DNA from 2 places in the Priestia sp. JSM ZJ58 genome. Region 2 is predicted to be linked to the other one. Evidence: riboswitches for the same ligand, from Rfam matches in the RefSeq annotation. Region 2 holds a riboswitch; the other holds the start of a gene.
The links. Region 2 has a riboswitch for cobalamin ahead of ACH6EI_RS23700 (HoxN/HupN/NixA family nickel/cobalt transporter). Riboswitches for the same ligand answer to the same signal wherever they lie in the genome.
Positions count from the first base shown of each region.

Region 1: it holds a riboswitch for cobalamin, as region 2 does, so the genes downstream of both, ACH6EI_RS00085 (ribonucleoside-diphosphate reductase subunit alpha) here and ACH6EI_RS23700 (HoxN/HupN/NixA family nickel/cobalt transporter) in region 2, are expected to answer to the same signal.

Region 1 is NZ_JBISEM010000001.1:16,965-21,397, forward strand. It holds gene menC (o-succinylbenzoate synthase) at 1-1,104, shown strand; cobalamin riboswitch at 1,383-1,568, shown strand; gene ACH6EI_RS00085 (ribonucleoside-diphosphate reductase subunit alpha) at 1,702-3,945, shown strand; gene ACH6EI_RS00090 (ribonucleotide-diphosphate reductase subunit beta) at 3,962-4,433, shown strand, end outside.
Region 2 is NZ_JBISEM010000003.1:92,919-97,351, forward strand. It holds gene ACH6EI_RS23695 (M20 family metallopeptidase) at 1-869, opposite strand, end outside; gene ACH6EI_RS23700 (HoxN/HupN/NixA family nickel/cobalt transporter) at 1,101-1,898, opposite strand; cobalamin riboswitch at 2,032-2,214, opposite strand; gene ACH6EI_RS23705 (organic hydroperoxide resistance protein) at 2,320-2,739, opposite strand; gene ACH6EI_RS23710 (undecaprenyl-diphosphatase) at 2,891-3,484, opposite strand; gene ACH6EI_RS23715 (ABC transporter ATP-binding protein) at 3,631-4,433, opposite strand, start outside.

The DNA.
Region 1 (4,433 bases), on a different contig from region 2:
ATGATTATCAAAAAAGTACATCTTTATAAAATTGACATGAAGCTTCTTTCTCCTTTTTCAACAAGCTATGGTACGGTCCAGGATCGAGAATTGATTTTGCTTGAAGTAGAAGATGAAAAAGGATTTACAGGATGGGGAGAAGTCGTTGCTTTTTCATCTCCTTGGTATACGGAAGAAACGATTCAGACATGTTTTCATATGTTAGACGATTTTTTAATTCCTTCGCTTCTTCACCAGCAGCTTCAAAAACCAGAGGATGTTCAAAAGTTATTCAAACCTCTAAAGCGGAACAACATGGCTAAAGCAGCTTTGGACTGTGCTGTATGGGATTTGTATGCAAAGCGCCAAAATAAGCCCTTAGCTGAAGTAATTGGCGGAATAAGGCCTGCTGTAGAAGCTGGAGTGGTAGTTGGCTTAAATGATATTTCCATCATGAAAGAACAAATAAAGACTTATATGAAAGATGGTTATAAGCGCTTTAAAGTGAAAATTAAGCCAGGCGCTGACTATGAGCTACTGAAACAAATTCGAGATGAATTTCCAAGCATTCCTCTTATGGCTGATGCCAATTCAGCCTATACGTTAAGCGATAGTGATTCATTGAAAAAACTAGATGAATTGAATTTAATGATGATCGAACAGCCGTTAAGTTCGGATGATATCCTTGATCATCGATTATTACAAAAGCAAATGAAGACGCCGATTTGCTTAGATGAAAGTATTGTGAGCTATGAAGATGCACGTCATGCAATCGAACAAAAAAGCTGCAAGATTATCAATGTGAAAATCGGTCGAGTTGGCGGAATGTCTGTAGCAAAAAAAATTCATGATTTATGCGCCCTACACGGTGTAAGGCTTTGGGTTGGCGGAATGTTAGAAGCCGGGATTTCACGAGCTCATAACATCGCCCTTGCCACACTGCCTTCTTTCACGATACCAGGTGACATTTCTGCGTCGTCTCGCTATTGGGAAAAAGATATTATTAAGCCCGAAGTAGAGGTAGAAGCCGGAGTAATAAAGGTGAAGGAAAAACCGGGGATAGGATACGATATTGATAAAAAGTTTATCAAAACAATCACAGCATTTGAAAAAGAATACAAATAATTAAAAACCGTTTTTTATGAAAAACGGTTTTTTTATTGATGTTGGCAATGTTTAGTAGAAAAATAGGACAAATTTTTTAAAAAGAGCACATTGTTCCATCAAGCGTGTCAAAACATGTTATGATGGAGTAGTTTGATGAAAAAAGTCGAAGGATTTTATCGTAAAAAACAAAATTATTTTTGAAAATAGGTTGATAGTTTTCTAAGTTGTCCTATATAATGTGTTTATAACATAACACAATATGTTGTTTGTTAAACAATAATAAAATACTATATTTTGTGTTTTCCAGTGAAAAAGGTGTCTGATAAAAAGACTTAAAAGGGAATTTGGTGAAAATCCAAAGCTGTCCCCGCAACTGTGAATGCTGATGAAATAAGGAGATCCACTGTGAGTAAACATCATGGGAAGGCCTTAAAGTAAAAAGAAGCATAAGTCAGGAGACCTGCCTTTTTTATGTCGTTTTATCTTCTTCGGGAGGTGAGAGGGTAGAGCGAGGATTGAGAAAAGACTTAGTGTCTTCTTCTATCTTCGTTCTATTCGCTCACCGAGGTACGGTGAGCGATTTTTTATTTTGAAGTGAAGAGAGGAGCCATATTTATGGTGAATACATTAAAGCCTACAATTCTACATGAATTAACTGCATATATTGAACGTTTAAAAAAAGAATTTACGCAACTTGATTTTTCTTTGTATGAGGAAAAGGTTATTCAAACTGTTACAGTAAAGGAAAATATGACGGACGAAAAGGTTGCAAACGTACTAATTTTGGCAGCCCTAGAGCGTATTTCAATGGAAGAACCAGATTGGACGTACGTGGCGGCAGACGTCTACTTAAACGAACTATATCGAAAAGCAGCGGACAACCGAGGTTATGATAAAAAAGAGAAGTACGGTTCGTTTTATCAGCTTATTCAAGAACTAACAAAAATCGGCATTTATAATAAACAGCTATTAAAAACATATACAGAAGAAGAAATTAATGAAATTGCTTCAGTCATTATTCCTGAACGCGATCGTTTATTTACATACATTGGATTGCTGACATTAGCAGATCGCTATTTAGCGACATCACATGATAAGCGTGTATACGAATTACCGCAAGAACGTTTTCTTATCATTGCTATGACGCTGATGTCTCAAGAAAAGAAAGAAAATCGAACAGCATTAGTAAAAGAAGCGTACTGGGCGCTTTCTAGTCTATATATGACGGTTGCCACACCAACACTCTCAAACGCAGGAAAGAGCTACGGACAGCTATCTAGCTGCTTTATTGATACGATTGATGACAGCTTACGCGGTATTTATGATAGCAATACAGATTTGGCCACGCTTAGTAAAAATGGAGGCGGAATTGGTGTCTACCTCGGTCATATTAGAAGTCGAGGAAGTGATATAAAAGGTTTTAAAGGCGTATCATCAGGAACAATTCCATGGATGAAACAGCTAAATAATACGGCTGTAAGTGTCGATCAGCTAGGTCAACGACAAGGAGCTATTGCTGTATATTTAGATGTTTGGCATAAAGACATTTTTTCATTCTTAGACGCGCGTTTGAACAATGGTGATGAACGCCAGCGCACGCATGATTTATTCACTGGCGTATGTTTGCCAGATTTGTTTATGGAAAAAGTAGAAGCACGTGAAGACTGGCACTTATTCGATCCTCACGAAGTTCGTACGCTGATGGGCTACTCGTTAGAAGATTTTTATGATGAAGAAGAAGGCAGCGGTTCGTTCCGCACTCGTTACGCTGAGTGTGTAAACAATGAACAGCTTTCAAGAGAAACAGTGCCTGCTATTGAGATCTTCAAGCGCATTATGCTTTCGCAGCTTGAAACCGGAACTCCTTATATGTTCTATCGTGATACGGTTAACCGAGCTAATCAAAACCGACACGCGGGCATGATTTACTGCAGTAACTTATGTACAGAAATCACGCAAAACCAAAGTACAACGGTCGTAACAGAGGAAATTACGGAAGACGGAAAAATTATTATTACAAAGAATCCGGGCGATTTTGTTGTATGTAATCTTTCTTCTATTAACTTAGCGAGAGCCGTAACTGAAGATGTACTTGAACGTTTAATTCCAATTCAAGTACGCATGCTTGATAATGTTATTGAGTTAAATGATTTGCCGGTACTTCAAGCAAAGCTAACGAATCAAAAGTACCGCGCAGTAGGGCTTGGCACATTTGGCTGGAACCATTTGCTTGCCTTAAAGAAAATAGCATGGGAGACAGATGAAGCGGTAGCATATTGCGATGAATTGTATGAACAAATTTCTTACTTAACCGTGCAGGCAAGCATGAACTTAGCTAAAGAAAAAGGCGCATATCCATTATTTAAAGGCTCAGATTTTGAGTCAGGCGCTTATTTTGAAACACGTGAATACACGAGCGAAGCGTGGAGTGAACTGCGTAGCGAAGTTCAAAGCAATGGGATAAGAAATGGATATTTAATGGCTGTAGCACCTAATTCATCAACATCTATTATCGCGGGTTCTACGGCAAGTATTGATCCGATTTTCCGTAAGTTTTATTCAGAGGAAAAGAAAAACTATAAAATCCCAGTGACGGCACCAGATTTATCGCCAGCAACAAACTGGTATTATAAGTCCGTTTATTTAATTGATCAGCACTGGAGCATTAAGCAAAACGCCAAGCGCCAGCGTCATATTGATCAATCTATTTCATTCAATTTATATGTACAAAATGATATCCGAGCAAAAGAGCTGCTGGATCTTCATATGACGGCATGGAAAGAAAAATTAAAAACGACCTATTACGTACGTTCAACATCAAGTGAAGTCATTGAAGAATGTGAAAGCTGTCATAGTTAAAAGGAGTGAATAATTGATGACAAGCATGTTAAAACGAGAATTAATGAACGAAACAGCTCCGAACCGTTCGACAGGAATCATCAACGGCAAGAGCTCCAATATTCTAAACTGGGATGACGTCCGATTTTCATGGGCGTTCCCTAAATACAAGCGTATGCTAGCTAATTTCTGGACGCCGTTTGAAATTAATATGGGTCAAGATATTAAACAGTTCCCTCAGTTAACCGCTGACGAACAAGAGAGCTTTCTAAAAATTATTGGCCTGCTGGCGCTACTGGACAGTATTCAATCAGATTATGCTAGCAAAGTAGCTGACTATGTAACCGATTCTTCGATTAACGCTCTAATGATTATTTTAGCGCAGCAAGAAGTGGTTCATAATCATTCGTATTCATATGTTTTATCAAGTCTTGTACCAAAAGGAAAACAAGATGAAGTATTTGAATACTGGCGTACAGACGAAAAGCTTCGCGCACGAAATGACTTTA
Region 2 (4,433 bases):
TTTAAAATGGGCGTTAAATTCAAAATAATATCCGTCATACGTTTTGCTTCTTCTTCTGTAGAAACACGTAAATCCACGTGCGCTTCTGCATATTCCGGCACTACATTTGTACCGCTGCCTCCGGTAAATGTCCCAACGTTCACCGTTGTACCTTTTTCATAATCGGTTAAGCTCTGCAGAAAAATCACTTGGCGCGCTAGCTCTTCAATAGCATTGATTCCTTCTTTGTGGTGATTACCAGCGTGGGCTGCTCGTCCCCACACCTTTACGGTGAAAATCCCCGCTCCTTTGCGCGACGTTTTTAACGCACCTGAACCCGCCACCGCAGGTTCTGCTACTAGCACTGCTTCACTTCTTTGTGCTTCTTCTTCTATATATTTTTTAGAGGAAATTGATCCAATCTCTTCATCTGAATTGCAAAAAAACACAATTTTTTTATCCAGCGATAAGCCAAGCTCTTGAATCGCTTTAATCGCCCATATAGATTGTATAATGCCGCCTTTCATATCTAAAATTCCCGGACCATAAAGCTTGTTTCCTTCTGTTCTTAGACTCAGCCTTCCCTTTTCCCATACCGTGTCAAAGTGACCGATAATTAAAAGCTGCTTCTCTCCTTCTCCAATCGTAAATTTCAAGTGGTTTCCTACTTCTTTTTCTTCTATGATTTCATACCCTACGCCTAAACGCTTCTGAAACAGCTGCGTTAAATACATTCCACACTGATCCACTAACTCTTTACTGTAGGACGGTGATTCTTTTTTCACAAATCCAACTAAATCTTCGAGCATCTCTTGTTCATGTTCTTTTAAATAACTAAATACGCTTTGTTCTACCATTACCTGACTCAAATCAATTCCTCCTCCAAACAACCCCTGCTGCTTGTGCATTCATTGCTTTTATTTATCGTACGTATGAGTATGTTCTACGTTTCACATAACGACCTTAAATTATCCTTAATTATAATGGTTTTCAGACAATTTTCCATCCTTAAAATACAGATAATACTTTAACTTATTCATAACCGACCGAAAATAGCCATAAACTTCAACAAATTTATACAAAAAAGCTTCAATCTTCAACAGATTAAAGCTTTCATTTTATTAATTGACATTTATTTTGATATTTTTCCCTTTTGACTTCACACTTACAAATACAAACATAGACACTAAAAAAATAAACAAAATAACGCCAACCATTTCAAAGTTTACTTCGGCCCATGGATTAAAGAAAGTGAATGCTAAGTAGAAGGACACCCCGTATGCGAGGATAACAATAACCCAGCCCATCAAGCGGGAAGCAGATTGCCCAAACTTACTCGATTCATTCACCATTTTATGTACAATCAGTGAATCGATTGTATCTGTCAGCATCATACCAAACATAAATACTAGTCCTAATAAAAGCGGCGTATATTTGCCTGCGTTCCCTACAGCTAGAGACCACACGGCCGTTTGACTGACCGTTTCAGCTGCTAGGGCAAACAGCGCTCCTACAAGAATAATTAAAAAAGGATTCGTTGTTCCTTTTGCGATTTTCGGAATAAACTTCCCTTTTAACCCGCTCACCTGAAACTCTTCTTCTTTGTTTTTAGTTCGAAGCAAATGATATGTGTTTAATGTCCCAATCAGAAAGAGAGAGATGATAGATACCCAAGATGCAAAATGATCGAAATATGCTGGAAACGTAAAATTCTTCATCACTACGCCCAGCACCCCGGCCGTGACGGCCACCATTCCTCCATGACCGAGTGAAAACAGCGTTCCGACCCACGGGGCAAAACGGCTGCCCATTCGCCAATTATATCGGGTCTGGCCATCAATAAAAGCTAAGTGATCTGCATCTAATCCGTGCCTGATTCCTAATAAAAAGACAAGTAAAAAAACTGATAAACCTTCCATTTCCTACACTCCTTTTTTTAAAATAAAACGTAAAAAAGCCTCAATTCTATAGAAATTGAGGATGTGTCGGCATATGAAAATAAACAGTAATTGCTCACTGCGTACCTTGATACACCGCCTCTTTCCTAGAAGAGTCAAGTGTACAGAATAGGTAGGTCTCCTGGCTTGAGATCATCATTTTCTACCGCCTTCCCCGTTTTGAGTGACGATAAGATAGAAAACTCCCTGCTTACAGTGGCTGGACCGCTCGAGATTTGCACTCGATTCCCTGTTACCTCTTACGCTATGTAAGAGCACCTAAACTGTGCGAATGATTCATTTTCTTCCTCATTATACTAGTACTCCTTACAAATGAATAGAGAAAATTCAAATAAAAAAGCCCTGCTAAGCTTTACATGCTTAACAGGGCTTTTTAAAGCAATTAAACTACTTCTACCGTTACGTCTACGTTGCCGCTGATTGCTTTTGAATACGGGCAGTATGAGTGGGCTAGGTCTACATATTTTTTAGCTGTTTCTAAATCTAAGCCTTCGATATGAGCTTCAAGCGCTACAGCAATTTTTACTCCTTGATCAGCTTTATCTGGAAGCAGCTGAACCGTAGCTTTTACTTCACTGCTTTTAATTTCTACGTTATGTTTTTTCAACATAAATTCTAACGCACTGTTGAAACAAGCACTGTATCCAGCTGCAAATAGCTGCTCTGGGTTTGTTGCTGTTGTTGCTTCTCCACCAAGCGCTGGAGGTGTTGCAACGTCTAAATTAAAGATATTATCTAAAGAATGAACTTCTCCTGTTCTTCCACCTGTGTTAACGACTGTCGTTTCATATAAAGCTTTCATGTATAAATCTCTCCTCTTTTTTAGTAATTTTATTAAAATTTTTTATTTATCGTTTCTGTGATTTAATTGTACACAATTTAATTTTAAAAAACAAGTGTTAAATACATTAAAAATTTTCCAATAAAAAAAGCCGCGTATATGCGACTTTTTCTTAATAATATTGAGACTGTTCGTCATAAGCTGATTTTCGAAAAATAGACAAGTTGGTAATAGCCCTCATCAGTTTCGTATTAAAAATAACATAATGAATAAACAGCGCCAGCACGCAGCCTAAAACGGCTCCTGTTAACACATCGAATGGATAGTGAACGCCAACCCATACCCGTGAAAATGCAATGAGTGCACCCATGACAACCCACATGCGCCCTGAACGTTTGAAATGCAGCCAGATGGTAAAAGTGATAACTAATGCAGATGTAGCATGATCGCTTGGAAATGAAGAATTCGCGGCGTGATCAATAAGCTGATTCACGTGGTGAGAGATAAACGGACGATCTCGATAAGCAAATAAACTAATCACTTTATTGATAATGACTCCTGTGGCACAAGCACATAAAGCTTGAAATGCTACAACACGGCTGCCGTTTTTATTAATAAGTAAAAACAAGCCGAGTAAAACAATAAGTACATACTGGGCATAATCTGCAAAGAATACCATTAGCGAATCTACAAACTTCACATGCGAGGCATACTGATTCACCGCATGGAAAATGGTATAGTCTACTGAATTAATAGCTGATAACATAATCGAAATCCTTTCTTATTTTTAAATGTCATTAGCTATCTTATCAGTTTCTTGGGAAAATGAACATGTTTTTGTCAGAGGCTTCCTAACTGGTATTTATAAATAACGTATTCAGGATGAGTAGTAAGCCAACGGACTTTTGCCCATTAACTTACCTGCGAATGATCCACAATGTTTTTTTGCAAAAAGATTTCTTCTAAAGAAGGTTCTTCTACGTGAACTTGATAAATATCGATGCCGCATTGAATCAATTCGCGAATAATCAGAGGGATATTTCTCTCTTTTTGAAGCATCACTTTTGTGTACGTGTGATGGTATTCCACGTCCGGACTCACCGTACGGAAAAACTGTTGAATATATTCTTTGTGGCTGTTTGGGTAAGGATCATGTTTGATTATCACCGTTTTTTTCGCTTGGTATTGAAAGCGCAGTTCTTCCATTGTCCCTTCTATTAAAATAATCCCATTTTTCATAATCGCTACACGCGTACAAATCTTCTCAACTTCATTTAAATTATGAGACGTCATAAAAATCGTCTTGTCTTGATTTTGAAGTTCTCTTATTAATTCATGAATGTGGAGAGCAGATTCAATATCTACTCCAGAAGTTGGTTCATCTAAAAAGATAAGATCTGGGTCTGTTATAATTGCTTGAGCAATTCCTAACTTCTTTTTCATTCCAAATGAAAACTTTCCAACTTTCTGATGCTCATGTCCTTCTAATCCTACTTTCTTCAGTACATCAATACAGTGTTCTTTCGAAAAACGATGGCCATTTATCTTTAAAAAATAGCACAAATGATTGAGCGCTGTCATCTCATCGTAAAAGTTAGCATAGTCAGGAAGCACGCCTATTTTCTTCTGAAGCTCTAAATCAATATCACTCTGTCCCAGCAGCGTAAATTCTCCTGCTGAAGGAAATGAAACGCCGGTAAGCATATTAATAAATG